One region of the Vibrio kasasachensis genome, then DNA from elsewhere that is predicted to be linked to it. Evidence: predicted binding sites of a transcription regulator. Region 1 holds the regulator's gene; each other region holds the start of a gene.
What was found. The regulator CRP, encoded in region 1, controls carbon source genes, mostly activating them, when cyclic AMP is high. The targets are predictions, from matches to a motif close to TGTGANNNNNNTCACA.

Region 1 (10,149 bases):
GCAGCTATTCGGCTACGAGATTTAGCACGGCTACCTGCCATCCGCGCTAACACATAGAGCAATAAACCCTTAATCGTCACCAAAAGGAGGACACTGATCAAAATCACCCAAGGCTGATGAGCAAGTAAACCTAAGTTGACGGCCATGCCAACCGCGATAAAAAATAATCCCAACAACAGCCCTTTAAAAGGCTCAATGGCAATCTCTAACTCATGACGATACTCGCTTTCGGCTAACAACACGCCGGCGATAAATGCGCCTAAAGCCATCGATAAGCCAAGTTGTTTCATCAATAACGCAATACCAATGACCAGCAATAAAGCCGCGACGGTAAATAACTCTCTTACCCCACTAGCAACTACATAACGAAACAATGGGCGCAATAAAAAATGCCCACCGACTAACAACCCGGAGACACCAGCAAGCATCCACAAGCCATCTTGCCAATTACCCGTCGTGTTGCCTGCCAGTAAAGGCAACATAGCAAGCATTGGAATAACTGCAACATCTTGAAATAACAGTACCGCAAAACCAGATTGCCCTGTTTCTGTTCCTGCTAGCCCTTTTTCTTCAATCACTCGCAACGCAATCGCGGTGGAAGATAACGCCAATCCCATACCAATAGTCAGGCTGACCTGCCATGTCATCCCAATAACGTTGGCGATACTTGCTAGCACCGCAGTCGTCAGCACGACTTGCGCGCCGCCTAAACCGAGAATGGGTCCACGTAACTGCCACAATTTCTTGGGATTCAGTTCCAAACCAATGAGAAATAGCAGTAATACCACACCGAATTCAGCAAAGTGTAGTATCGCATCAACATCGCGGATAAGCCCCAAGCCCCATGGCCCAATGGCAACGCCAGCAAGGAGGTAACCTAATACTGAGCCTAAACCAAAGCGCTGCGCCAACGGCACAGCGACAACCGCAGCCGTTAAGAAAATTGCACTACTTTGGAGAAAGTCACTTTCAAGCGCCATTACTGCCTCCTTCTTCATCACCGTCGACACCAATTAGCGGGGAGATTAACCATTGGCAATAACGATCAGCGTGCTGCTCACGTTCCGCATCAGATACATTGCGCGCCCAATACAGCACGTACGGCTCCATCCAATGCATGCGGCACAAAGCAGCTGTCAATTCAAACGGCTGTAAAATTTGTTCTAGCGGATATTTATTATAGCCATGTTCACCAAAGGCTTCCTCTTTCCCCCCTGTGGTGATAACACTACGCCAATACTTACCTTGCAATGCACTGCCTTCTCCGTAGGCAAACCCTTTTTTACCTAACACTCTGTCGAGCCACTCTTTCAATAAAGCTGGGCAAGAGTAGAGATACATTGGATGATGAAAAACGATCACATCATGCTCTAAGAGGGCATTGTGTTCAGCACTAACATCAATAAAAAAGTCGGGGTAGAGCGCATAAAGATCACGCACTGTGACATGCTCAAGTGATTCGATCTTATTGATCATGACTTGATTGGCGATGGAAGTTTGCGATTCCGGATGAGCGTAAATGACTAATACTTTAGCCTGAGCAGAAGCTAATGAAACCATCCCTTGTACAGCAGTCCTATTATTTTCGTTATCATTTTGTTATACGCGGTTGAAGCGAATAACGCAATGATCGACTTTTTCGGTCATTCCTCCTACTATGCGGAGCGAAATGATTAAAGAAAAAACAAAACTCTATGATTACCTTCTCTGACATCCAACTGCTACGCGGTGGCAAGCCCTTATTAGATAATGCCTCTGCAATCATCCACCCTGGCGATAAAGTCGGTTTGGTGGGAAAAAATGGTTGCGGCAAGTCATCCTTGTTCGCCCTAATTAAAGATGAGCTCTCTATTGACGCGGGCAACTTCGGTAAGCCGGCACATTGGGAACTGGCTTGGGTAGCACAAGAAACCCCTGCACTTGATCGTACCGCGCTGGAATACGTTATTGACGGCGATCGTGAGTTTCGATCTTTAGAACAACAACTCACCGTTGCTGAAGACGCAGACAACGGCATATTGGTTGCTGAGTTGCACGGAAAAATTGAAACCATTGGTGGCTATAGCATTCGTGCTCGCGCTGCAGAATTACTTGATGGCTTAGGCTTTACTCAACCACAGATGAGCTGGAATCTCACTCAATTTTCTGGTGGCTGGCGTATGCGCCTCAACTTGGCACAAGCACTACTTTGTCGTTCCGACTTACTGCTACTCGATGAGCCAACTAACCATCTAGATTTAGACGCTGTCATGTGGCTAGAACGTTGGCTACAAAACTACCCTGGCACCTTGGTGTTAATCTCTCACGACCGAGATTTTCTTGATCCTATTGTTGGACGAGTGATCCATGTGGAGAATCAACAACTCAATGAGTACACCGGCAACTACTCATCATTTGAAGAGCAGCGTGCGCAGAAACTGATCCTGCAACAAGCCATGTTTACCAAACAGAAAAAGCACATGGCGCACATGCAAAGCTATATTGATCGCTTCCGTTACAAAGCGTCAAAAGCTCGCCAAGCACAAAGCCGTATTAAAGCTCTAGAGCGCATGGAAAAAGTGCTTCCTGCACAATTTGACAACCCATTTAGTTTTGAATTCCGCGAACCGGATACGCTGCCAAATCCAATTATTATGATGGATGAAATATCAGCTGGTTACGGCGACAATCTTATCTTAGAAAAAATACGCCTGAATCTGGTTCCAGGTAGCCGTATTGGATTACTAGGTCGCAATGGCGCAGGTAAATCTACGCTGATTAAATTACTCTCAGGTGAGCATAAACCTCAGAGTGGCAAGTTAACATACTCGCAAGGGGTAAAAATTGGCTACTTTGCTCAGCATCAACTAGAGACGCTGCACCCGGAAGAAACACCGCTACAGCACTTGATGCAAATCGCACCGAACCACACTGAGCAACAATTGCGTGACTACTTGGGAAGTTTTGGCTTTCAAGGTGAAAAAACACTCGAAAAAGTGGCTCCATTCTCCGGCGGTGAGAAAGCCCGTCTAGTACTGGCGTTGGTGGTATGGCAAAAGCCGAACCTGCTATTGCTCGATGAACCAACAAACCATTTAGACTTGGATATGCGCCAAGCTCTAACCATGGCACTACAAACTTTTGAAGGCGCTATGGTGATTGTTTCGCACGACCGATATTTACTGCGTGCCACCACCGATGATCTTTACCTCGTACACGACCGCCAAGTCGCCCCGTTTGATGGGGACTTAAGCGATTACTACAAATGGTTAACGGATCAGCAAAAAGCGGAACGTCGCGAAGCCCAAGCAGAACAACCAGAGAAGAACACAACCAACAGTGCGTCAGCAAAGAAAGATCAAAAAAGACGTGAAGCTGAATTTCGAAAACTAACGGCACCAATTCGCAAAAAATTGACACAACTTGACGATATAATGGATAAGTTAGCTCAAAAATCAGCCAACGCTGAAGAACAATTGTCGGATATCTCGCTGTATGAAGCCGAAAACAAAGCTAAACTTACACAAGTTCTGGCTGATCAAGCCTCCAGTAAAGCCGATTTAGAAGATGTTGAAATGGAATGGATGGCTCTTCAAGAAGAGCTAGAACAGATGGAACAGGAGTTCAGCAATCAATGAGTATCGAGCGCGTATATGTTTCTTTAACACTTGAACGACTATGGCAATTTAGCTTGCAATACTACAGTGTCCGAGAAGTAAAAGATGCGTGCTTGACTCTTCAGAATCACTACCATGGTAACGTCAACTTACTCTTGCTGCTTAAGTGGCTCGATGAACAAGGTGCTACTATTAGTGAGCAAGATTGGCATCAAGTGGGAGAATGCTTGAGCCGATCTGAATCCCTGCTTGGCAGTTTTCGTGAGTTGCGGAGAAGGCTAAAACGCAACGTTGCCGACACTTTGTACCGCGAAACGCTGCAGTTTGAATTACAACTAGAAAAGCAACAGCAGTCTGATTTAGTTGATTGCATTAACGGACTCACCCTTGGTAACGCAAATGGTGATCCGCTTACTTTACGTTATTGTCGTCAGTTGGATGGAGAGCATTTGTACTCCGTATTTTCACAACCATTTACATCGGATGATCCAACTGACACGCTATGACAAAATTTATTGCAGCCGCAGGTATCACCAACGCACACCTGCAAACCTTAGCGCCACGTTTTATTCGTAAAAAAGCGCTATTTGAACCTATTTGGCAAACACTCGATACCCCTGACGGTGATTTTATCGATCTGGCTTGGAGCGAGGACCCTGACTCTAAAACGGCGCAGGACAAGCCTCTGTTTGTACTCTTTCATGGCTTAGAAGGTTGTTTTTATAGTCCATACGCCAATGGATTAATGAATGCGTTTGCCAAAGAAGGCTGGTTGTCAGTCATGATGCACTTTCGTGGTTGCAGTGGTATACCTAACCGCCTGCCTCGCGCTTACCATTCAGGTGAAGTGGAAGATGCACGCTTCTTCCTTGAAAGAATACATGAACAATACCCTGAGCGAGTCAAAGTAGCCGTTGGGATCTCTCTCGGTGGTAATATGCTGGCAAATTACTTAGCCAAATATGCCGACAAGCCATTAATTGATGCAGCTTCCATCGTCTCAGCACCCTTAGATCTTTCCGCCTGCTCACTACGAATTGAACAAGGCTTCTCTAAAGTTTACAAAACCTATTTACTCAATTCACTCAAACGAAATGCGTTGCGAAAACATCATCTACTCAAAGGTGAATTAGGGCTAACTTATCAATCAATTAAACGCGTCACCAAGCTCTATGATTTTGATGATTTGATTACAGCTCCTTTACATGGTTTTAAAGATGCTGATGATTATTACCAGCGCTGTTCTGGCATTCACCGCCTGCAACAAATAAAACTGCCTACCCAAATCATTCACGCTAAAGATGACCCGTTTATGACCGATGCGGTGATCCCTCACTTCATTCTACCTGAGAACATTGATTATCGATTGTTTGATAACGGTGGACATGTCGGCTTTGTCACTGGCTCTCTATTAAAACCACGATTTTGGCTCGAGGAAATGCTTCCCGCTTACTATCAGCCCTTAAAACCCGCATAATGTCATCATCGCAACCATCATAGAATAAAGAGGTATTTATGATTGTTCCTTGGCAAGATGTATCACCTGAAACGTTAGAAAACCTAATTCGCGAATTTGTATTACGAGAAGGTACCGATTACGGCGAAATGGAAATCTCGCTGCAAGATAAAGTGGACCAAGTCAAAACTCAACTTGCGTCAGGCGAAGCGGCGATCGTTTTCTCTGAGCTACACGAAACGGTCGATATCCAACTCAGAAAGAAGTTTTAACTGTTTAAGCTTTTTAAACAGAACGTTAATCATGTTATATTGATACGTAGAATTTGTAACACCCATTCAAATATTAACAGGAACGTTATTTTTAGACAGGGTTTGTCATGTCAGCAAAGCATCCAATCATTGCCGTAACGGGTTCATCCGGAGCGGGAACCACAACTACATCTGAAGCCTTTCGCAAAATGTTCAATATGATGGACATAAAGCCTGCGTGGATCGAAGGGGACAGTTTCCACCGATTTACTCGTCCTGAAATGGACGTAGAGATTCGTAAAGCTCGCGATCAAGGTCGCCATATTAGCTATTTTGGTCCTCAAGCTAATGACTTTCCTGCTCTGGCGGATTTTTTCCATGAGTATGGTAACGATGGCACTGGTAAGGTACGCCGCTATCTACATACCTTTGATGAAGCCGTACCCTATAACCAAATGCCTGGTACTTTTACCCATTGGCAAGATCTTCCTGAAAATAGCGATGTGCTGTTTTATGAAGGATTACACGGTGGTGTGGTCGATGGTGACGTTAACGTTGCCCAGCATGTGGATTTTTTGATTGGTATGGTGCCAATCGTTAACCTTGAATGGATCCAAAAATTTGTCCGCGATACTCGTGACCGCGGACATTCTCGCGAAGCCGTTATGGACTCTATCGTTCGCTCGATGGATGACTACTTAAACTACATTACTCCGCAGTTTTCGCGTACCCACATCAACTTTCAGCGTGTCCCTACCGTCGATACATCTAACCCTCTTGATGCGAAAGGCATTCCAAGCTTAGACGAAAGCTTTGTTGTAATTCGATTGCGTGGCTTCAAAAATGTCGATTATCCGTATCTGTTAGCCATGATCGATGGTTCATTTATGTCGCGTCATAACACCCTTGTCGTTCCCGGCGGTAAAATGAGTTTCGCGATGGAATTAATCGTCAGACCAATTCTTCAACAATTAATAGAAACTGGGAAAATTGGCTAAATCACCGCGATTAAACACGATTACTTTTCATACCGTGATCATGTGCACGTTTTTGCTTAGAAAATAACATCCACTACTCGATTAAAATCAAGAAATAGTTCAGGAAAAAGGATACTATTTGAGGTCGAAACACAAGATAGCTTGCAGCACTACTGAAGTGCTCTTATCCTGTTTACTCCCAATTTGGGCTTAGCTACAACACGGAAAGCGCAAGCGTACCCTGCAGAGGAAGTGAGATATTATGGTTCTAGGTAAACCTCAAACCGATCCAACATTAGAGTGGTTCCTTTCACACTGTCATATTCATAAGTACCCATCAAAAAGCACGCTAATTCATGCGGGCGAGAAAGCTGAGACGTTGTACTACATCGTTAAAGGTTCTGTTGCGGTACTTATTAAAGACGAAGAAGGTAAGGAGATGATCCTTTCTTACCTAAACCAAGGTGATTTCATTGGTGAGCTTGGTCTATTTGAAGAAGACCAAGAACGTACTGCTTGGGTTCGCGCCAAGTCTCCTTGTGAAGTTGCAGAGATTTCATTTAAGAAATTCCGCCAACTAATACAAGTAAACCCTGATATTCTAATGCGTCTGTCTTCTCAGATGGCTCGTCGCCTACAAGTGACTAGCCAAAAAGTTGGCGACCTAGCATTCCTAGATGTAACCGGTCGTATCGCGCAAACGCTACTAAACCTAGCGAAGCAACCTGATGCGATGACTCACCCAGATGGAATGCAAATTAAGATCACTCGTCAAGAAATCGGTCAAATCGTGGGCTGTTCTCGCGAGACTGTTGGTCGTATCTTGAAGATGCTAGAAGAGCAGAACTTAATCTCTGCTCACGGCAAGACTATCGTTGTGTACGGAACTCGCTAAGTTACATTTAGTGGACAAGTCACATTGCAAAAGCCACCTTTCGGTGGCTTTTTTGTTTTCCATCTTTGACGGCTCATTCATTGAGTCAGTTGTTGGTAGTTTCTATATTAGTACTTTCAATATTGGTGCTTTCAAATATCTTATCGGCAGAAGCCGCAACAAAGCCTGGATACAACTGACCATCAGCCATTGGATACCGCTTGGCAAATTCGTAAAAACCGCCCGGTATCAACATTACACCGTCATCAAACTCAACATGAACACGATCTGCCATTGTTGAAGATTGCTCCAGTAGCACCTCTGCAGAACCTTTCACTTCCCCACCCGATTGGTTAATCACAAACCCCGTGGCTTTTAGGTAGTCATTCACTTGCTGCACTTCACTAAACTGCTTAAGTTGGTTAACACTAACCGTAAAATGATTCGCACCATAACCATGAGCAGCTAACCATGCTGCATATTCACTCTCTTGAGCCAATATAAGATAATCTTGATAGGGCAATTGCCATGGTCTACCTGAGTACAAAAACTCAACCCCTTGCATCTCACCTTGCTCAACCTGAGAAACCAATTGCTTAACGATACCTTGCAATGCTTCTGAGCATTCTTCCACTTTAAGTTGACTAATAAATACTTTCGGTTGAGTTGGGTCTGGATGCTGAAAGTGCTTAGCTACTAATTTTTTCGATTCAAATACGTAATCGCCCGCTTCCTGATAACCTAATTCAAGAAAAGGCTTCGCTAACACTTCCAATCCAACAGGCGCGACGTTAAAAGTTCGAAGCGCTATATGATCATTGAGTAATGGGTCATCTTCTTTAAGCAACTTATGAACGTTACCCGCAGATGGGCACAGACGAGAGGTGTAGTCTTGCCATAATAACTGGAACAGAACACTTGGTGTCATAGCGCCTCCTTGTCTCAATGTTGGTATTTGGCTTAATTCGACCACTACAGTGTAGTTCAGTGAAAATGTCAGGGTGCAGAAGTATTAACCTCTGTGAGCTACATCCGCACTTGCTACAAATGAATACCCGGGCTTAGTGTTTCAGGTAGCTCAGTTTGCTCACCTTCCATAGACGCCATAGGGTATGCACAATAATCTGCCGCATAGTAAGCACTAGGTCGTAAATTGCCCGACGCCCCCGGACCACCAAACGGTGCATCACCACTGGCGCCGGTTAGTTGGCGGTTACGATTCACAATGCCGGCTCGAATATGCTCTACAAAATAGTCCCACTCTGCATCATCGGTCGAAACTAAGCCTGCGGATAATCCAAAGCGAGTATCATTCGCCAGTGCCACCGCTTGTTCAATCCCTTGGTAACGGACAACTTGCAACAGTGGTCCGAAGTATTCCTCATCGGGCAGCTCTGTAACTGCCGTCACATCAATGATTCCTGGGCTAACAAACGCTCCTTTACCCGCTCTTGCCTCAATGAGGCTCTCCCCACCTAAATCTTGTAGCTTGGTTTGAGCATCAAGAATATGCTGTGCCGCAACGATCGAAATTTGTGGACCCATAAAAGGCTCTGGTAGGGCAAAAGGCTCACCCATAACAATATTGCGGGTTGCCTCAACCAAACGCACCAGCAACGCGTCTCCTTTATCACCACTCGGTACATAGAGCCTACGAGCGCAAGTACAACGTTGTCCGGCACTGATAAAGGCAGACTGGATGATGGTGTAAACCGTCGCATCAAGTTCACCATACTGCTCTGAAATCACCATCGGATTATTCCCGCCCATTTCCAGCGCCAGCATTTTCTCTGGCCGACCCGAAAACTGACGATGCAGTACATGTCCCGTATTGGCACTGCCAGTAAAGAGCAAACCATCAATCCCTTTTGATTCTGCCAGCGCGACCCCGGTTTCTTTACTACCTTGAACTAGGTTAATCACCCCATCAGGTAAGCCTGCTCGTTGCCATAACTTCATCGCCACTTCACCGGTCCACGGCGTTTGTTCTGACGGTTTAAATACCACCGTATTCCCCGCTAATATTGCAGGCACAATATGACCATTAGGCAAATGAGCAGGGAAGTTGTAGGGACCAAATACCGCCATAACACCTAAAGGTCGATGGCGTAGTACGATTTGATTACCCGCCAGATCGCGTTGAGCCTCACCAGTGCGCTCATGATAAGCACGAATGGAGATCGCTATCTTACCTGCCATTGCAGCGACTTCAGTACGGGTTTCCCACAATGGTTTTCCAGTTTCTTTCGCAATCACTTCTGCCAGTTGTTCGCTATTGGCTTTCACTAGATCAGCAAAACGCTGTACGATTTGTTCTCGCTCTGCAATCGTACGTTTTTTCCAACCAATAAAGGCGTTACGCGCGGCGCTAACCGCTTCGTTCACTTGTGGGGCTGTGGCACTCTGACTTTGCCAAATAACGTCGCCATTGTAGGGGCTGGTTGATTGAATGATATCTCCCAGACCGGATAACCATTGACCTGCAATCCAATTCGCCATCTTATTCCTTCCTTAGAATCATCCGTACTTCAATGTTACTGCGCCAACATGCGCACAAAACCATCCGATTCAACTTGCAATGCTTGAGCTACATCAGGCGCTAAAATCACCGTCCCCGTAGCTTGATCATAAGCCCCTTTAGCAGCAACTGCTCTAAAGTGTTCAAATGACGTATTGCTGATTAAGTAATGATTACTGCTACTGTGCTCGGCGATGCTTACTTTGGCTCGAAATGAGTGACGTACAGACTCTATATTACGAACATCACACTCAACCGTTGGCCCACCATCAAAAATATCGACATAGTTGCGGCAAGTGAATCCTTCTTTCTCAAGTAAGCTCAATGCTGGTTTGGTATTTTCGTGCACTTTACCAATCACAGCCTGAGCTTCTTTGCTAAGTAAGTTGATATAAATCGGCAGCTTTGGCATTAAGTCAGCAATAAAGCCTTTCTTGCCTATTCCGGTTAGGTAATCAGCCATAGTGAAATCAATGC
Region 2 (10,149 bases), on a different contig from region 1:
CGACATACAAGATTTAATATCTCGTTCAAGTAACTCTTCAAGGCTTTCGGCTTCCCATAGCAACAGTGCGGCTGGGTTGGCCCAAGAAATACATTGTTGATCAAAATCATAGATCCAAATAGGAGTATGAATTTGTTCCAAAGCCTTAAATCGTTCCATCAATCACTCTCTGTTTAGCGATGCTTAACCGACTGCGTATGCTATTTAGGTGAGTGATAAGGTTCAATCTTAAACTTTCTAAAAGAGTAATAAGTCTCAGGTGTGAGAGGACGTTTCTTTTTTGATTCAGAGTGGCAGTCTGTTATTTATATCTAGGCTAGTAAAAGACCCAGCGAGAGCAGGGTCTTTTAAGTTGGAGTTCGGTTTCGCTATAACCAAAGGGTAATTACAGTACTTGTAGAATATCTTCAATCGGTAAACGAGCTTTTGGTTTGCCGTGGTTATAGTCTTCGCCATCTTGGTGGTAACCCATTGCCAAAGCAACTTCACAGACATAACCACCGAGCTCATCTTTAAACAGTTCACTAATTAGCTCAGGATCTATCCCTTCCATTGGTGTTGAATCGATACCAAGACGAGCGAGAACGTGCAAAGTATTTCCTAAGGCTAAATACGTTTGAGAGCGAGTCCAATGACCGTTAAAACCGCTTTCATCGGTATTCGCTTCAGCAAACGTGTACGCGCCATCCAGCATATTGTTGTACATATCGGCAGGAAGGTGACCTGAAGTGACTTCAGCATCCACCACTTTTCTATACAAGTCTTTGCTGTAGTTCGGATTGTACGCAAACAAAATTATGTGTGAGGATTCTTTCGCATGTGGTTGGTTAAATTGGTGTTTGTTTGCGAATGTGTCGTGAAAGCGTTGTTTAGCGGCATCACTTTCAATCACAATAAATTTCCAAGGCTGTGAGTTGATAGAAGATGCAGATAAACGGATTGCTTGATAGATCACATCAAGGTCTGCCTGTGGGATACGCTTCTCCGCATTGTAACGTTTAGCTGTATAACGTGATTCTAGATCTGTAATAATTGGATGTGTCATATCGTACCCTACTGAAATTCTAATCTTGGCGATTGCCTTGTCTACAAGCTGCATTCTAGGGTGATGAGCTGCTGAGAAAAACCATCTCGTCATTGAAACATTATCAAAAATATATTGATAATAGAGAGGGTTCTATATGTGGCTTCGTAACAGCTTTTAGCTTGGTCATACTTAGTATTCACGATGAAAATTAAGGTTTAACTCTGATAGTAACTTCTTGAACCAGAGGAGTTTTCCATTTTTCTCCTGTGTTTTATGCCAATAGAGTTTGATTTGATAATTAGGTATTTCAATGGCGGGTGGAAAGATGTTTAACCCTAGTGACAACACAAGGTGTTCTACGTAAGTGCGAGGTACGGTAAGTAGATACGGGGTTCCTGAAATTAGGTAGGGTGCGCAAAGTACACTTGGTAGACTAACTGCAATATGACGTTTGCGATTTATCTTAGCTAGTTGCTCATCAACGACGGCTGTTCTTTCATTCCAAGGTGTTACAACCACATGTGATAGGCGTATGAAATCCTCAAGGCTTAACGAAGAGTTACCTCTAAGTTCAGTGTGCTTAGCGCAGGCTACAGTACAGTACTCATCATCTAACCAGATCTGGTGAGCGATGTGATTCGAACGCTCAATTTTATGATCAAACCCTAACGCAAAATCTATGTCACCTTGTTCCAGTTGAGCCTCGGGTATACGTTGGTTGGTTTGGACTATTCTCAAAGAGATGTTTGGAAAGTGTTGGGCTAAATAGGCGCTAACTTTAGGTAGAAAAGTCCATGTAGTGAAATCGGTCCCGCTTAGCGTTATTTCATGGTGGCCGATGAATGGATTGAATGGTATTGAGGATGACAGCCCTTCATTTAGCATTTGCATAGCAGGTATCACAGATTGAGCTAGCCGCTCGGCTTTCTCTGTTGGTAACATTTTGCTGTTGGTGCGAACAAATAAGTCATCATTTAGCCGCTCTCGGAGTCGTGCTAAACCGTGACTGCACGCGGATTGGCTGATATGTAAATGATGCGCAGCGCTATTGACGGAGTGGCGTTGATATATTGCCTCAAAGATTTTTAGCAAGTTCAGATCAAGATTTGTGATATCCATATGAACCTCATGCAGGATGTGGATGAAGAGAATGCACTTACATCATATTAATATTGAGTTATGCTGTCAGCACATGCTTGAATACAAAGGATTAAGAATGTTCAATATGCGACCAGCCACCAAAGCAGATTCTGCAATCATTTATCGCTTTATTCATGAACTTGCCGACTATGAGCGAGCTTCGCATCATGTTGAAGCCACAGAGCAGGATATCCGGAAAAGTTTGTTTTCAGAAGGCTCATCAGCGAATGCGATGATTTGTGAATGTGCGAATGAAACGATAGGTTTTGCGGTTTATTTTTTCAATTACTCTACTTGGCTGGGTAAAAATGGACTTTATTTGGAAGATTTATACGTTACGCCAAATCATAGAGGTTCAGGGGCTGGAAAAGTTATAATGAAAACCCTCGCCAATATCGCATTGGAAAATGACTGCGCGCGTTTTGAATGGTCTGTATTGGATTGGAATCAACCAGCGATAGACTTCTATTGTAGCATTGGTGCACAGGAACAAAGTGAATGGAGAACCTACAGGCTAACGGGTAGCCAGCTGCAAACATTTGCTGCTCAAAGTTAGAAATTTAACGAAAAGACAATGATTCTAATTTGTTCACTACATTTGATTACGGTCTTTATGTTATAGGCTTGCGCTTCTTTAGCATCAAGAATTGGATTGATAACCAATCAGGTTTATTAAGCTTTCAGCCGTACTGATAGCCTGTTTTCTATTAGCAATATTGAGCTTTTGATACAAATTTCGAATGTGAGTTTTGATTGTTGTGCCAGCCACATCTAACTCATGCGCGATCTGCTCATTGCTTAACCCCGAGTAAATCAAATCAAGCACTTGCCATTCGCGTTGAGTAAGAGGGCTGTTGCGAACCAACTCGGGTACCTTTGGATGGTTTACGACCTGGTTGATGAAGCTTTCGCCAAAGTGCGAAGAGCCGCTTCTAGGCTTTGTGGTAATAGATTTGAGTAGTTGATTGGTGCGAAAACGAGTTAAATCATCAAGCTCAGATTGAAATTCAGCTTGCTGCAATAGGGGGACCAATTGATCTAAGTCGTAAAGGAAATCGCCTAAGATCGCGGTTTGATTCGCCAGATTCAACGCCTCTTTTATGGCGTTTTTTGTCGTCAGTTTCGGCTGTGTATGTATGGCTAATACAGACTCAATAATCGCATTACGGCTGATATCAGTAACCAATTGGTTGCGGGCGGCTTCATCTTGAAGGTGGCTAAGGCTTTGAGCTGCTTGTGGATACTGCCCCAAGTAAATCTGCGCACGAGTAATGTTGCGCCATTGCATTTGAGTAAAGTGGTTGCATGCTTGTTCAGGTCGGATGGCATTATTTAACCATAATTGAATTGAACTCATATCTTGTTTAGCTTGCCAAAATAGCAGTTGCGAGAGAGAGGCGTTGGCGTTCCAATCAATATGATAAGAAGATTGAGCAAGTCGGCACTCAATCTCGGCTACAAACTTTGCTGCTCTATCCATTTCACCACGGCATATGGCAAGACGCGTGAGCATTGCATAGCATTGCAATAGTCGTTTTTCTGATTGATTCTTACTGAGTTGAAGTGCTTGATTTACGCATGATTCCGCCTCATCGAGCCGATTCCAACTAAATAGTAATTGGGCTCGAACTCTGAATAGAAACTCATGCAAAGACGGTTGTTTTAGCTGTTGAGCATCAAGTAACTTGAAGGCAATTTCTTGTACATCAAATGACGCTTGTAAATGACCTTTAGCAGTCAATATTTCACTTTGTTGTAGCAAGGCCCATAACGCATGATGGTGAACTTGGTACTGCCGCGCCAGTTTCTCAGTTTGTTGCATTAAAGGTAATGCGCGATCCAAATAGCCCAATACATGATTCACTTCACCAATGACGGAAGTCGCGACAATACGACTATAGTAAGCCTTTCCGTCAATTTGGCTCAATGCTAATTCTGCCAAATTTAAAGCTTGATGTGGTTGGTGTTTACTTATCGCTATTTGGGCTTTTAATGCATTGAACTCGCCCTGCATTTTAACTGGCTGCTCTGATTGATCTATCTGCGCGAGAATCGAGTTGACCTCTTCGTCGCGATGTTGGCTTTGTGCTAACCAAGCTTGCAGAAGGCTGAGGGTAGGTTGCTGGTAAATTTGGCTGTGAGGAACGCTGTTCAAGGCGTTGTCTAAGCAAACATACTCACCACCATTGAATAGTTCCCATCCATATTGGCAGAGGATCTCCGCCGTCAACATATGGTCGTTGGCTTGTTTTGCATGCAATAATGCCTGTACAACATTCGGTAGCGTAAGCCAAGCGCGCGCAGCCAGTTGATGCAGATGAGTGTCTTGCTCGGGTAAACGAATTTTGCGTTCGTGGTGCAGAAATTCACTAAATAGGCTGTGGAACCGGAACCAATTGTGAACCTCTGTAACAGGTGAAATAAATAACCCGTAGCGCTGTAAAGATTCAATCATGTTCTGGGCATCATCACGTTGAGTAACGGAGGCTGCTAGGGTGTGGTTGAATTTATCTAGTATTGAACATTGCAATAAAAATTCTTGAGTGTCGTTATCGAGAATCGCAAACACTTCATCAATAAGATAATCCCATAAATGGTTTTGATTCAATGGAGTCGTTGATAGCGGAGGCTTGACTGCCATAGCTTGATATTGAGTTTGCCATGCAATCAATTCGAGTGCGGATGGCCAACCTTCGACATATTGATATAAACGATCAATTTCTTCGGAATCGAGAGGCTGATCAAGGCGTTGCATAAAAAATGCGGTCGTTTCATCGATATCAAATGCAAGCCAACGTTGATCGACTTCCGTCATCATTCCGCGTACCCGAAGGTTTGCAATACCAAGCGGAGGAATCGAGCGGGTGGTAAGCACTATCGTAAGATGATCGGGTTGATGCTTAAGGAAGTAGTTCATTGCTTCATGGATAAGCGCATCCTGAATATGGTGGTAATCATCCAGCACTAAATATGCGTGCTTGCTAGTTTGTCTGATTTGTTTGAGCGCTTCAATCAAGAGACTCATGACAGATGAGAGCGGTTGATCCTTTGCTTGTTTAAGAGCGTCTTGACAAGCATTCCCTGTCGCATCATTCAGTGCCGCCAAAAAATAGCTGGCAAATTGAGTGGGCTCATTATCATTAGCATCAATATTGTACCAGCCAATATTTTGTTTCCCTTCTAACCACTGCGCGGCAATTGTTGTTTTTCCATACCCGGCAGGTGCGCGAAACAACACCAATTTTTGTTGATCAGTTTGTTTTAGTAAATCCGTAATTCGAGATCGCTGGATTTGATCGAGAGAATAAGTTGGACGGCTGAGTTTTGAAGGAATCCACATCCTGTTTGTATCCTTGTGCTCGCAACTAAAACCAAGTCATAAAAGCGCGTGACAGGCTTTGCATGTGTTAGCACATGGTAAGGGAGAAAATGACTGACGTGGTTGAGGGATGAGTCAGATTTTTGCTCATCTCACGTTTTGTTATTGTCTACGCCCCAATAATGTGATGCTAAGCAATGAATTTCACATGAGAAAGATTTTGGAATGGTCTGTCATGGCTGCGCAGCGTCTTATACCTGCTCTTAATGCTGTAAGTGTGACCAATTCGGCAGAATTGAACTTTGCGATCCTACGTTCACACAGAAACGTCATAAATCTAAGCTAGATTTATTGGGGGCAAATTGTGATCACAATCAATGTTCGTTCAGTGTTAATTAAAGCATTACGTGACCGTTGTCATGTTTACTGGGGGTAGGGTCAATCTACGCCCCCCAAACTACTCCTATCAGCCTGCTATTTAGGAGGATGCATTGTTGCTTATGCCTTTGCACGATAGCAAATAGGGAAACTAGAAGAGACTTCATCGATGAAACCGACACAGCAGATCCAGTTCGACAAAGCTTCATTCCAAAACAGTGTTAAGAAACACCTCAGCTCAACTTATGCCACTACCATAGAGAAGGCTTCTAGCCGAGCTTGGTACTTGGCAATGGGAAGCGCATTGTCAGAGTTGACCACGTTCGACTTGTTGGAGACAGAGCAAGACGAAAGAATACGTAACGCTAAGAGTGTTAACTATCTATCGTTGGAGTTTTTGATTGGTCGTCTAACCGGTAATAATTTAATCAGCATGGGCTTGTACGAACAAATCACACAAGCGATGGAAGAGTTAGGTCAGAATTTAACGGATCTACTGGAAGAAGAACGCGATCCTTCATTAGGTAATGGTGGCTTAGGGCGACTAGCGGCTTGTTTCATGGATTCACTGGCTGCTCAAGAGTTTCCAACCGTGGGTTACGGGTTGCATTATGAGTATGGTTTATTCAAGCAATCTTTTGCAAAAGGACACCAGCAAGAAGCGCCCGATGCTTGGTGTGGGGTTGAAGGTTATCCTTGGGAAGTTGCTAGACCGGATCTCGCGCAAGAGATTGGTTTTTACGGGCACGTTGAAGTGACTCAAAATAACGGATGTGAGCAACGCCGTTGGGTTCCGGGCATGACAGTAAAGGCAATGCCTTGGGACATTCCAATTGTTGGCTATCAAAGCGATACCGTATACCCATTAAGACTATGGGAATGCAAGGCAATCGCCCCGTTCTCATTAGAAAGCTTCAATAACGGTAACTACTTTGAAGCACAGCATGCGCTTATTGATGCGGGTAACATCACCAAAGTACTCTATCCAAATGATAACCACGAAAAGGGCAAAACTCTGCGTTTAATGCAACAGTACTTCCATAGTGCGGCATCGGTACGAGATATTTTGCGTCGCCACGAAGAGGCGGGGCATACCTTAGCTGCTTTGCCTAAGTATGAGACTATTCAGCTTAACGATACTCACCCTACCATTGCGATCCCTGAGTTAATGCGTATTTTTGTCGATGAAAAAGGCATGAGTTGGGATGAAGCATGGTCAATTTGTTCGAAGACGTTTGCTTATACCAACCACACTTTATTGCCAGAGGCATTAGAGTCATGGAGTGAATCTTTGATTCAACGTTTGCTGCCTCGTCATATGGAAATCATCTATCAAATTAACCACCTATTCTTGAAGGAAGTCCGAGCCAAGTGGCCGGATGATGTTTCAAAGCAGCGCAAGTTGTCGATCATTCAGGAAGGCTTCCACCGTATGGTGCGAATGGCAAACCTTTGTGTGGTTGGCTCATACGCGGTAAATGGTGTGGCGGCGCTGCACTCGCAATTGGTTAAGCGTGATTTATTCCCTGAGTTTGATGAACTCTATCCAACGCGCTTACAAAACGTGACTAATGGCATTACCCCGCGTCGCTGGCTAAAATTCTGTAACCCAGATTTAAGTCAACTGATTACCGCTAAGATTGGTGAACAATGGGTCGCCGATTTAGACCAACTCGAAGCGATTTCTCAATTTGCTGATGACGCAGAGTTCCAGCAGCAGTTTATGGCTGTTAAAAAAGCCAACAAACAGCGCCTTGCGGATTGGGTTAAACAGAATATGGATATCGAATTGGATACCAATGCCATCTTCGATGTGCAAATCAAACGCTTACATGAATACAAACGCCAGCATTTGAACATGCTGCATATTTTGTCGCTTTATTATCGTCTACTTAATGATGCAGATTTTGATATGGTGCCAAGAGTCTTTATCTTTGCCGCTAAGGCTGCGCCCGGTTATCACCTCGCGAAAGAGATCATTTACGCCATCAACATGATTGCTGAGAAGGTCAACAACGATCCGCGTATTAACAACAAACTCAAAGTTGTATTTCTGCCGGATTATCGAGTCAGCATGGCGGAAATTATTATTCCGGCAGCAGATGTATCGGAACAAATTTCGACAGCGGGTAAAGAAGCTTCAGGCACAGGTAATATGAAAATGGCGCTTAACGGTGCGTTAACCATAGGTACCATGGATGGTGCCAATGTCGAAATTCGCGAAGAAGTAGGTGATGAAAACATCTACATATTTGGTTTGGATGTCGATGAAGTGGAGCGCCTACATGCATCCGGCTATAACCCGTATTCGTATTACAACGCCGATCCATTGCTTAAAGCTTCATTAGATTTGCTGGTGGGTGATGAATTTACCCCTGGTGAAGAAGGCAAATTAAGGGTGACGTTCGATAGCCTGCTGGATGGGGGAGATCCTTATCTCGTTTTGGCCGATTTCGCTTCTTATGTTGAAGCTCAGGAAGCCATTGATACTCAGTATCGAGATCAACAAGGATGGGCGAAGAAAGCCATTTTGAACACCGCATTGGTCGGTAAATTTAGTTCTGACCGAAGTATTCGAGATTACGTTAACAATATCTGGCAGCTAGAGAGCGTAAAACGCTAATTGAGTAAGACCACCTAAATGGTGGTCTTTATCTAGCAAAGTGAAGAGCTTTCGGAGAGAGTTATGATCAGTCAAACAGTGTTAAAACAGGCGGCAGAGGTTGCCAATATTGCCGATTCCTACATTAGTGCTTGGGGAAGCAATGCGGCGGTGGAAGAAGACACGATTCTGAGCTTGTTGTCAGCATTAGGTTACAACACGACGAATGATGAAGCGCTGCTCGCCAGTGCGGAAAAAAAAGCCAAACGAAATGCACTTGCCCCTGTCGTTGTTCTGCGAGATGGTCACCCACGCGAAGTTTCCCTTTATATCGGAAAAAGCGTGAGAGAGAGTGATTTCAGTTGGTCGATTCACACTGAACAAGGTAAGCATTTTTCAGGTGCAGTGAGTGAACACATCACACGTGATGAACGCCAAGACGGCGGTGCGTTAGTCGTCTCGTTACCGAGTGATTTGCCATGGGGTTATCACCAATTGTCGATTACGCGAAAGAGACGTAAAGTACCTTACCGCGCCAGTTTAATTGTCACCCCACAAGCCTGTTTCAAGCAATCAGCGATGGAACAAGGTAAAAAAATGTGGGGACCGAGCATTCAACTCTATACATTAAAAAGTTGTCACAATTGGGGGATAGGGGACTTTGGCGATCTTAAGCAGCTGGTAGCGGAAATAGCCTCTCGCGGTGGTGACTTTGTTGGGCTTAACCCCATTCACTCATTGTTTCCTGCTAACCCAGAAGCCGCAAGTCCGTACAGTCCGTCGTCGCGTCGTTGGCTGAACGTTCTTTATATCGATGTCAGTTCGGTGCCCGAGTTTGCGCTAAGTGTTGAAGCGCAACAAACGGTAGGCAGTGTAGAGTTTCAGCAACGCTTACAGAGCGCTCGAGATGCTCACTGGGTCAACTATAGTGAAGTTGCGGCTCTCAAACTTAGTGTGCTACCCCTATTATTCCAAGAGTTTAAAACCCGTCATTTAGAGACGGATAGTGAGCGTGCTCGTCTGTTTTTAGAGTTTGTTGAAATCGGTGGTGAAAGTTTACTTAATCAAGCCGCGTTTGATGCGTTACATGCTCAACTTCAGCAGCAAGATCAGGGCGTATGGGGTTGGCCGGTATTTCCAGAGCAGTATCGTAAATTTAGTAACCAAGCGGTTCAGGAATTTATTGCCCAGCACCGCGATCAAGTTCACCTTTACATGTACCTGCAATGGATAGCCGATTGTCAGGTGCATGAGGCTCAAGTGCTGGCCGAGAATAAGGGCATGTCTGTCGGTCTATATCGTGACTTAGCCGTTGGTGTTGCTGATTCAGGTGCGGAAACATGGGCAGATGATGGGCACTTGGTTCAAGATGTGAGCATAGGTGCGCCGCCGGATGTACTTGGACCATTAGGGCAAAACTGGGGGCTGCCACCGCTTAACCCAGAAGCACTGCAAGCGACTGGCTATGAGGCGTATATCAAGCTGTTACGCGCAAATATGCAACATTGCGGAGCACTGCGGATTGATCATGTGTTGGGGCTGCTGCGTTTATGGTGGATCCCGAAAGGAGAGAGCGCCACTCAAGGTGCTTATATCTATTATCCAGTAGAAGATATGTTGGCGATACTGGCATTGGAGTCGCATCGGCACCAGTGCAGTGTGATCGGTGAAGATCTGGGAACT
Region 3 (10,149 bases), on a different contig from region 1:
AAGCAAGCCCGAGCTCAGCTGAGACGCAGTTGATTAAAGCTTCGGTCGTATTAAGCTGAAATGCTTCTTGCCATTGTTCGATGCGTGGCGCGATAGCGCGGAGGAAAAACTCCCGAGAGCCAGAGCCAGGTTCACGTAAGATCCAGTCGCTGTTTTCGAGGTCACCTACCGTTGGTGTTGCTAGTTTGGCTAGTGGCGAGTTTGGGCTGCATATAATGCACATTTCATCTTGGCTAAATTGTGTGGAGATCAGCTCCGGATGCAGCGTTTTACCTTCGATCAAGGCTAAATCGAGCTCATAGTCTACAAGCTTCTGGCAAATAAGCGCTGAATTGGAAATAAACAAGCTTTGTGCGTGGTGATTGGTTTGCAGGCGAAAATCACTCAATAAATAGGGCGCGACTTGATTGCCTATCGTATCACTCGCCCCTATGCGCAGTTGCCCTGTGAGTATCGAATCATCTTCAAGTACTAGTTCAATATCTTGCACGCGGTGAAGTAGTTCATCAACCAAGGGCAAAAGCTTTATCCCTTCTTGATTGAGGACAAGGCGTTTATTGACGCGATCAAATAATGAGTGTCCAAGTTGTTTCTCTAGCTCAGACAACGCCATACTTACCGCAGCTTTGGATAAAAAAAGCGCTTCAGCCGCTTCAGTCAAAGTGTCATAGTGATTGATAGTGGAAAACACTTTGAGTTGCTTTAGTGAGATATTAATAGCCATAGTTTGTGTTTAGTATTATTGAACTTATGTTCTAAATAATTAGATATAACTAAACAAAACACAAGCGTAGAATCAGCGTCAGAACAAAGAATATGAAGAGTGTGAACCATGATCAAAGCGACAAAAGAAAAAGTATTCGGCGCGCCAACGCCAATGGCAGGTCTTGCGCTTGGTATTGCAAGCCTAGGATGGTGTTGGGAGAATGCAGCCCCGCTTAATGGTTATGGACAATTAATTGGTGCCGTTATTGCTTCGCTGCTACTGGTAGTTTTAACGGTTAAGTTTCTATTTCATCGTCACCTATTGGCGGAAGACTTAGCTCATCCAGTGGTGGGTAGTGTTGTTCCAACGTTTGCCATGGCAACTATGGTGGTATCGAATGCAGTGTCGCTATGGTTTCCAATTGCAGGGGATGTGCTTTGGTCATTTGCAGTCGGTCTGCATATCGTATTTTTAGTTACTTTTATTTACCACCGAGCTAAACAGTTCGAACTTCATCATATGGTGCCAAGTTGGTTTGTTCCTCCTGTGGGGATCGTGGTTGCAGACGTTTCGTTTTCTGGTAATCCGCATTTGGCACTAGTGGCACAAAGTACGCTTATATTTGGCTTGGTAGCTTATGCCGTGATGCTGCCGTTAATGATTTACCGTTTGATCTTTGCTTCAGAAATTCCTGATACAGCAAAACCAACCTTAGCCATTATGGCGGCACCGGCAAGCCTCTCTTTGGCTGGTTACTTAAGCGTTACCGCCGCTCCCTCGCCAGTTATTATTAGTGCACTATTTGGCATTGCAGTGCTAATGACAGTGGTGATCTACTTGGCATTGATTAAGTTGCTTCGTTTACCATTTAATGCAGGCTTCGCGGCATTTACTTTCCCAATGGTAATTAGTTCAACTGCACTATTTAAATTTAGTGCGTGGATGGTCGATATGAATATCTCCGAGTATTACGTATCTCAAGTGCATCTACTCGCCATTGCCGAGCTTTGGATAGCTACATTGGTAGTTGGTTACGTGGCAGCACGATATTTCCATTTTTATCAACCACATAAAGTCGTAATGCGTAAACATAAGTGATTGAGTAAAATGACTATATTTCGTCAAAGTCGCAGTGGGAAATGGTGTTTTTTTAACGAACAAAGAAGCGTCAATCTAGTGAAAACTCAAGCAAATTCAGCGGTACAACGCCATCAAATATGCTAATCTCAGGCTCACTTAGCAAACCATTTGAGCGTGCATTTTGTTTACTGTTTATCATTCCAATCAAGTTGATGTTCTTAAATCTCTGCTTGTTGAGCTAGTCAAAATTGACCCGCTTGAGAATCCATTTGATAAAGAGCAAATTCTGGTTCAAAGCCCAGGTATGTCTCAATGGTTGAAGATGGCGCTTGCCAAAGAATTTGGTGTGGCGGCTAACATTGAATTCCCCCTTCCTGCGACTTTTATTTGGAACATGTTTACTCAGGTTTTGCCTGATGTTCCACAACGCAGTGCGTTTAATAAAGAGTCGATGGGTTGGAAGTTGATGCAGATTCTACCTAGCTTGCTCGATGAGCCTGAATTTGCACCTCTTCAACGTTATTTAACCGACGATCACGACAGTTCCAAGCTGTACCAATTGTCGGAGAAAATCGCCGATATTTTTGATGGCTACTTGGTGTACCGTCCGGAGTGGATTGCAAGCTGGGAAGCCGGACAAGTAGTGGCTGAAATTGGTGATGAACACCCTTGGCAGCCGATTTTGTGGCGAGCCTTGTACGATCACACCGTAGCGTTAGACCAGTCTCCTTACCACCGAGCGAACTTGTACGAGCACTTCATTGATAGCATCGAAAGTTATCAAGGTAAGCTGGACGAATTACCACAGCGCTTGTTTGTATTTGGTATTTCATCACTTCCCCCACGTTATATGGATGCGCTCAAAGCATTGGGTGAGCACATCGATGTACACCTGATGTTTACCAACCCTTGTCGTTATTATTGGGGGGAGGTTAGAGACCGAAAATTTCTCGCGAAACTTGCCGCGAAGCAGCGTAAACATCTGGTTTGGCGTGATCAGCAGTCACAAATTGAAGGTGAAAGTGAGCAGCTAAAAGGCACTATCGAAGACAACCTTGATGATGAGCTGCACACCGATGTGGTGGGCAACAGCCTGCTGGCTTCCATGGGGAAACTTGGTCGCGATAATATGTATTTACTGTCGCAGCTGGAATCCCATGAAATCGAAGCCTTTGTCGAGATTGAGCGTGATTCGCTACTGCACCAATTGCAAGCAGATATTCTCAATCTGGAAGAGCATCAAGATGACCAATTGCTCATCTCTAGCCATCACAAACAAGCAGTTGAAGCGAGTGACCACTCATTGACTCTGCATGCTTGTCATAGCCCTATGCGTGAAGTGGAAGTGCTGCATGATCAGTTACTGGCGATGTTTGATGCCGATCCCAATCTAAAGCCGCGTGATGTGATTGTAATGGTGGCTGATATCAACGCCTATAGCCCTGCGATTCAAGCGGTATTTGGTAATGCACCGGGTGAGCGTTTTATTCCCTATTCCATTTCTGACCGAACCGCGGATCAAGAAAGCCCTATATTGGCAGCATTCATGCAATTGGTGAACCTTGCTAATACACGTTGTCTGGCTTCAGAGCTACTGGAGCTATTAGAAACACCGACGATTTTGAGTCGATTTGGTTTGAATGAAAGTGAGTTCTTACAAGCTAAATTATGGGTGGAAGAGTCGGGTATTCGCTGGGGATTAAACCCAACAACGGGCATTGAATTTGATTTACCCGCTACCGAGCAAAATACTTGGCAGTTTGGCATTGAGCGAATGTTGTTAGGTTATGCAATGTCAGAATCGGCGGGGTTATTTTATGACGGTGAACAAACACTTGCACCTTACAATGAAGTACAAGGCATGGGTGCAGAGTTGGCAGGTAAGTTGGCACACTTTATTGAAACGGTGAGTCACTATCGCCACCATTTGTCTCAAACACAGAATATTGAAAGCTGGCGCAAATTACTAACCACCATGTTAGATGACTTTTTCAGTGTCGAATTGGAAGGGGAAGTAGCGCTTAAATCGATTCGCGACACGTTAACTGCTTTGAAGGAGCAGCTGCATGATGCCGCTTTTGAACAGTCATTAGCACCGAGCATTATTGCCCAGTATTTAAATAATAAATTGTCGGGTACACGCGTCAGCCAGCGATTCTTAGCCGGACAAGTTAACTTTTGTACCTTGATGCCAATGCGTTCGATTCCGTTTAAAACCGTGTGCTTGTTGGGGATGAACGATGGAGTCTACCCACGCTCAATGCCGCCGGAAGGTTTTGATTTAATGAATGGTCGAACCCGAGCAGGCGATCGCTCCCGTCGTGATGATGACCGTTACCTCTTTCTTGAGGCAATCTTGTCTGCGCAGCAAAATTTGTATATCAGTTATGTTGGGCGCTCCATCCAAGATAACACTGAGCGAGTGCCTTCAGTATTAATCTCTGAATTGATGGAATATTGCCACCAAAATTACTGCTTGGACGGTAATGAAGAGATGAGTTGTGATGACTCGGGTGATGTATTGCTGGCGCATTTACATCGCCATCACACCATGGTGCCTTTTAGCCCTGCCGCATTTAATCTAGCTCACGCAAGTTATGCTAAAGAGTGGTTACCCGCGGCAAATCGACAGGGTCAGCGCAGTGGTGAGTTTAATCGTGAGTTGAGTGACTATTTGCTTGATGCGACTTTCCCACTTGAGTTGGATATGGTCGAGTTACAACGCTTTTGGCGTTTACCCGTTCAGTATTTTTTCAATCGTCGTTTGAAAGTCATTTTTGAGCCACCATTGCCAATACTGCCTGATGACGAGCCATTCGTTCTTAATGGCTTAGAAAGCTATCAAATGCGCGATGCACTACTCAATAACTTGCTCTCAACCGGAGGGGATTCAGATCCGATTGTGCAACGCTTTGTTGCTGAACAAAGAGCGCAAGGAAAATTGCCGGTTGCTGCGTTTGGTGATATCGAATTTGAAACCAATCGAATACAAGCAGAACAATTGGTGGAAGCGCTAAGCTTTATCTGTCATTCGCCGAGTGATGACGTTGAAATAAAACTGAATGTGGATGTTTTGGGGGACGATAAGCCAGTTTGCCTTCAAGGTTGGCTAACACAGAACTACCAATCAGGATTGGTTCGTTACCGCAGCGGCAAGATCCGCGCTCAAGATTATTTATCCGCATGGATAGATCATTTAGCGATGTCAGCGATGGGAATAGCAAAGCGTACCCATATGCTGGGTTATGATCGTAAAGAGGGGGTAGTTCATCTTATCTACCCGCCAATGGAAGATCGCCAACAGGCACAGAGTTTACTTTCAGAGTTAGTTGGATTGTTTTATCAAGGAATGACTAAGCCACTAGCCTATATACCTAAAACTTCCTTGGCATCAATTGAAGCTGGCTTTAGCCGTGGCGGAGCATGGGCTGATGATGAAGAGAAGTCGTTGAAAAAAATGGCAGAGGTATTTAACGATGGTTTTGTTAGCCAAGGCGAAGGCAATGATCCGTATATCGCGCGTATTTGGCCGCAATGGAATGAGTCGTTAGCACAAGAAGTTCGTCATTTAGCTGCATTGGTTATTCAAGCGCCAAGGCTAAACATGCAAGAAGCAAATGATGTACAGGAAAAGTAGGTGGCCGCCAGGAAATCATTATTAATGTGTAGGGCGTTTACTGTACGGCCACAGGTCAGAGGGACCATTACTCGGTTGGTTAGCAGTCAAGCATAGTCGCTTGCTGAACTCGTGACGCGGATAGTAAAGCCTAACCGTTTGATGTTCTGTGAGTCCCGTCGCATAACTTTGGGTGGCTGTCGAAAAGCGCCAATAAAAATTCAATATCAGGGTTAGATCACGATGAGATATGTGATCTTTTTGATTTAAAAGTTACATAAAGGTTTGATTGTTATGACATCTTTGTCGGTTGTCACATCGCTAGATACCATGAAGTTTCCATTGCATGGTGCTCGTTTGATAGAAGCTTCGGCTGGTACAGGAAAAACCTTTACCATCGCTGGTTTGTATCTGCGTTTATTACTCGGTCATGGCAGTGAAGAAACACGTCATCAAACGCCGCTTACCGTTGATCAAATCTTAGTGGTAACTTTTACCGAGGCGGCAACCGCAGAATTACGTGACCGTATTCGTGCGAGAATCCATGATGCGCGTATTGCTTTTGCGCGTGGTGAAAGCGGTGATCCAGTGATTAAGCCGTTGCTATCTGAAATTAGTGACCACCAGCAAGCTGCAGCGATTTTACTGCAAGCAGAGCGACAAATGGATGAAGCAGCCGTTTATACCATTCATGGCTTCTGCCAGCGAATGCTAACTCAAAATGCGTTTGAGTCAGGCAGCCGTTTTGATAACGAATTTGTCACTGATGAAAGTCACTTGAAAGCGCAGATCGTAGCGGATTACTGGCGTCGAAATTTCTACCCATTGCCCTTAAAATTAGCCGGTGAAGTTAGATCAATTTGGGGCTCACCAGCGGCATTACTTAAAGAGGTATCCGGTTATCTAACTGGCGTACCATTGCAGTTATCTGTGCCGGCAATGCAAGGTGATTTAGCAGCGTTGCACCAAGAGAACCTAGCTAAAATTGATCAGTTAAAGCAGCTGTGGCGTGATTGTCAGCAAGATCTACTCGCTTTGATCTCAAGCTCGGATGTTAATAAACGCAGCTACAGCAAAAAATCACTACCTGCTTGGCTTGAGGTAGTGACATCGTGGGCGGGCAGTGAAACCACTGGTTATGATTTTCCTGAGCAATTGGAGAAATTCGCACAAAATATTCTGCTGGATAAAACCCCCAAAGGAAGCGCGCCACAACACGATGTTTTTGTGGCGATTGAAGTTTTCATCGCTCAGCCAATTAGTTTAAAAGCACCGTTGTTGGCACATGCGATTGAGCAATGTCGGGTAATGTTGGCGAAAGCTAAGCAACAAAAACAATGGTTATCATTTGATGACTTATTGACCAATCTTTCAGCGGCAATAGACGCTGATGAGTTGGGCTTATTAGCGCAAAGGATTCGCCAATTATATCCTGTCGCGATGATCGACGAATTCCAAGATACTGACCCTCTGCAATACAGCATTTTTAGCCGCATTTATCTACAAAACCCTGAATGTGGCTTGTTTATGATCGGCGATCCAAAGCAGGCGATTTACGGTTTCCGTGGCGCAGATATCTTTACCTATATCAAAGCGAGAAACCAGGTTTCATCACATTTCACGCTGAGTACCAACTGGCGATCCAGTGCTGATATGGTCGCGGCTGTGAACCAAGTATTTTCTCTAGCAGATAGTGCCTTTATTTACGATCAAGATATTCCATTTCTCCCGGTCTCAGCGAGCCCTACTGCTGAGTTACGTACTTGGCAACTTAACGGCAACACGCAACCAGCACTGACATACTGGTTACAAGAAGCGGAAGACAAACCGCTAGCGAAAGGCGTGTATTTAGATGCAATGGCGCAAGCGACGGCGAATCAAATTCAGACGATTTTAAGCGCATCTCAGCAGGATGCAGCACACTTTAATACCGCAAAAGGCAAGCACGCGATTCAAGCGGGAGATATTGCCGTATTGGTGCGTACTGGTAACGAAGGTCGCATGGTTAAGCAGGCACTTGCTAAACAGGGGATTGCCAGTGTTTATTTATCTAACCGAGATAGTGTTTTCAACGCCCTAGTTGCGCAAGATGTTCAACGCTTGCTGCAAGCTGTATTAACCCCAGAAAATGATCGTGCGTTACGAGCGAGCCTAGCTTCTGAGTTGTTTGCCCTTGATGCAGGCAGTTTGGATGCATTGAATAACGATGAAACCGCGTGGGAAAACGCCGTTAACGAGTTTAAAGAATATCGGAAATTATGGGTTCAACGCGGTGTATTGCCGATGCTACGCGCGGTGATGAGTAAACGTCATATTGCTGAGAGGCTGCTTGAAGAGGAGAGTGGCGAACGCAACTTGACCGATTTAATGCACCTTGGCGAGTTGTTGCAGCAAGCCAGCAGTGAGCTAGACAGTGACCACGGTTTATTACGCTGGTTAGCGCAAGCCATTAGCGATGCCCAAAATGGGTTAGGTGGCAGTGATGATCAAATTCAGCGCTTAGAGTCGGAACGAAATTTGGTGCAGATCGTTACTATCCATAAATCGAAAGGGTTGGAATATGATCTGGTTTTCTTGCCGTTTGTTTTGAGCTATCGCGAGGCAAGCGAAGCGAAGTATTACGATGCGCAAACCGAACAAACTATTTTAGACATTACTCACAACCAAGAGGCTCTTGCGCAAGCAGATAAAGAACGTTTAGCCGAGGATTTACGCCTTATTTATGTGGCGTTAACCCGTGCCGTTTACGGTTGTTTTATTGGTGCAGCGCCACTGCGAAATGGTCGCTCTACCAAAGAGCCTACCGGTGTGCACAACAGCGCAATGGGTTATTTATTGCAAAACGGTCAAGCAGGTAGTATCAGCGATTTAACCACTGCGATTGATAAACATACCAAAGGCTTAAACTGCGTTGAATCGAGCGGGGTGCCGGAATTACACCCACAGTCTTTTGTCGCCAATGACCCTGTGATTGAAACGTTATGTGCACGTGAGTTAGGGCAGGAGATAGACCGCAGTTGGCGTATGACGAGTTATTCTGGCCTTATCAAGCAAGGCTCACACCATGCCTCACAATATTTGAGCGATGACGCTTCGAGTGATCTGCTTAGATTGGATGTCGATTCATCACAAGAGCAAGATGAGCAAGAGCTTGTTGAGCCAGAGCGTTCAATTTTTACTTTCCCGCGTGGTGCGAGACCCGGTACGTTCTTACACACACTGTTTGAAGAAGTGGAGTTTACTGAGCCTGCCAATAGTGAAGGTAATCAGCAAAAAATTCTCACGTTAATGGAGAGTGAACAACTCGACCTTGAATGGCTACCAATCTTACAGCAACTGGTGGATACAGTATTAGCTACGCCATTAGATGGTAAAGATTTACGATTGAATCAGAAGAGTGCTTCACAACGATTGGTTGAGATGGAATTCCTACTGCCGATTGAAGTACTTGCTTCGGCAGAGCTTAACCGAGTTATTCAGCGTAACGACCCACTGTCAGCGAAAGCAGGGGATTTAGGTTTTCAAACGGTGCAAGGTATGTTGAAAGGTTTCATAGACTTAGTCTTTGAACACCAAGGTAAATACTATGTATTGGACTGGAAATCGAATCATCTTGGCGACGACATTTATCACTATCATGGTGAAGCTTTGAGCCATGCGATGGCGGATCATCGTTATGATCTCCAGTATCAAATTTATGCGCTCGCGCTGCACAGGTTTCTGCGTAGCCGAGTATCGAATTACTCGTATGAACAGCATTTCGGCGGTGCTTATTATTTGTTTTTACGTGGCTTGGATGGCGAAGGGGAGCATGGTATTTTCTTCGCCAAACCAACCCTGCAATTTTTAAGCGAATTAGACCAACTGATTGATGGTGAGACAATTGATGTGTGTGGTAACTCAGCCGGACAAATGGTGCTAGATCTATGAAGATTTTACTCGAAACCTTACAACGCTTAGCCCAAAAAGGCTCAATCCGTCAGCTTGACTATCAATTTGCTCGCTTTATTTTCAGTAAATCGCAAAGCGCTGAGTTGGCGTTTATAGCGGGTGTTGTTAGTAGTGAGTTGGGTAAAGGACATATTTGTTTGCCGTTAAGAGATGCGCAGGCGCAACCGACAGATCTGGCTGCAAAATTGGGTGTGTTTGGTGAGGCGGCATTAGAGATTAATCAACGATTACTGCCGATTGATTGGCAAACGCTGTTAACTCAATCGGCTTGGGTGGCGAAATCTTATGTTAGTCAAGACAGTGCAAATCAGGTAGAAGCGTTACCACTCGTGTTTGATGGTGAGCGAGTTTACTTACATCGATATTGGCATTACGAAGTTACCTTAGCAGAGAGATTAGTGAGCTTTGGGACACCAGTGATCTTAAAGCCTACAGAAGTACAAAAGCTATCAGAGTTACTTGATCATCTCTTTGCCCGTAGCTATCACTTTTTGTATTCGGCACTAAGTAAAGCCACGCAATCAGGTGGTTTAACTCAAGTTCAGCGGCAGCAAATGGTGTGTGATCATTTGGATGTGGTTGATGATAGTCAGTTCGATTGGAACGCGATAGAGCAAGTTTTATTACAAGCGTCACGCGCTGAGCAACTGTCGTCGCTAGATGAGCTCGTTCCTCAGGCTGTGTGTGTTAACTGGCAGAAAGTCGCGGCTGCGATTGCACTAACTAAGCGTTTTGCTGTGATTTCAGGAGGTCCAGGTACGGGCAAAACAACGACAGTAACTAAGTTGTTGGCGGC

Region 2: the regulator CRP is predicted to act here: its motif matches at 5,893-5,908, upstream of L4C38_RS18190 (glycogen/starch/alpha-glucan phosphorylase).
Region 3: the regulator CRP is predicted to act here: its motif matches at 5,571-5,586, upstream of recB (exodeoxyribonuclease V subunit beta).

Annotation. Positions count from the first base shown of each region.
Region 1 is NZ_JAKJTB010000014.1:46,590-56,738, forward strand. It holds gene kefB (glutathione-regulated potassium-efflux system protein KefB) at 1-980, opposite strand, end outside; gene kefG (glutathione-regulated potassium-efflux system ancillary protein KefG) at 970-1,560, opposite strand; gene L4C38_RS12110 (ABC transporter ATP-binding protein) at 1,695-3,617, shown strand; gene L4C38_RS12115 (TIGR02444 family protein) at 3,614-4,102, shown strand; gene L4C38_RS12120 (hydrolase) at 4,099-5,073, shown strand; gene L4C38_RS12125 (YheU family protein) at 5,112-5,324, shown strand; gene L4C38_RS12130 (phosphoribulokinase) at 5,432-6,301, shown strand; gene crp (cAMP-activated global transcriptional regulator CRP) at 6,543-7,175, shown strand; gene L4C38_RS12140 (DUF1338 domain-containing protein) at 7,261-8,082, opposite strand; gene astD (succinylglutamate-semialdehyde dehydrogenase) at 8,196-9,653, opposite strand; gene astA (arginine N-succinyltransferase) at 9,689-10,149, opposite strand, start outside.
Region 2 is NZ_JAKJTB010000023.1:65,869-76,017, reverse strand. It holds gene L4C38_RS18215 (putative bifunctional diguanylate cyclase/phosphodiesterase) at 1-159, opposite strand, end outside; gene L4C38_RS18210 (nitroreductase family protein) at 386-1,045, opposite strand; gene L4C38_RS18205 (LysR family transcriptional regulator) at 1,217-2,146, opposite strand; gene L4C38_RS18200 (GNAT family N-acetyltransferase) at 2,244-2,723, shown strand; gene malT (HTH-type transcriptional regulator MalT) at 2,808-5,507, opposite strand; gene L4C38_RS18190 (glycogen/starch/alpha-glucan phosphorylase) at 6,034-8,487, shown strand; gene malQ (4-alpha-glucanotransferase) at 8,551-10,149, shown strand, end outside.
Region 3 is NZ_JAKJTB010000010.1:69,037-79,185, reverse strand. It holds gene L4C38_RS05250 (LysR family transcriptional regulator) at 1-724, opposite strand, end outside; gene L4C38_RS05245 (TDT family transporter) at 833-1,804, shown strand; gene recC (exodeoxyribonuclease V subunit gamma) at 1,968-5,423, shown strand; gene recB (exodeoxyribonuclease V subunit beta) at 5,697-9,332, shown strand; gene recD (exodeoxyribonuclease V subunit alpha) at 9,329-10,149, shown strand, end outside.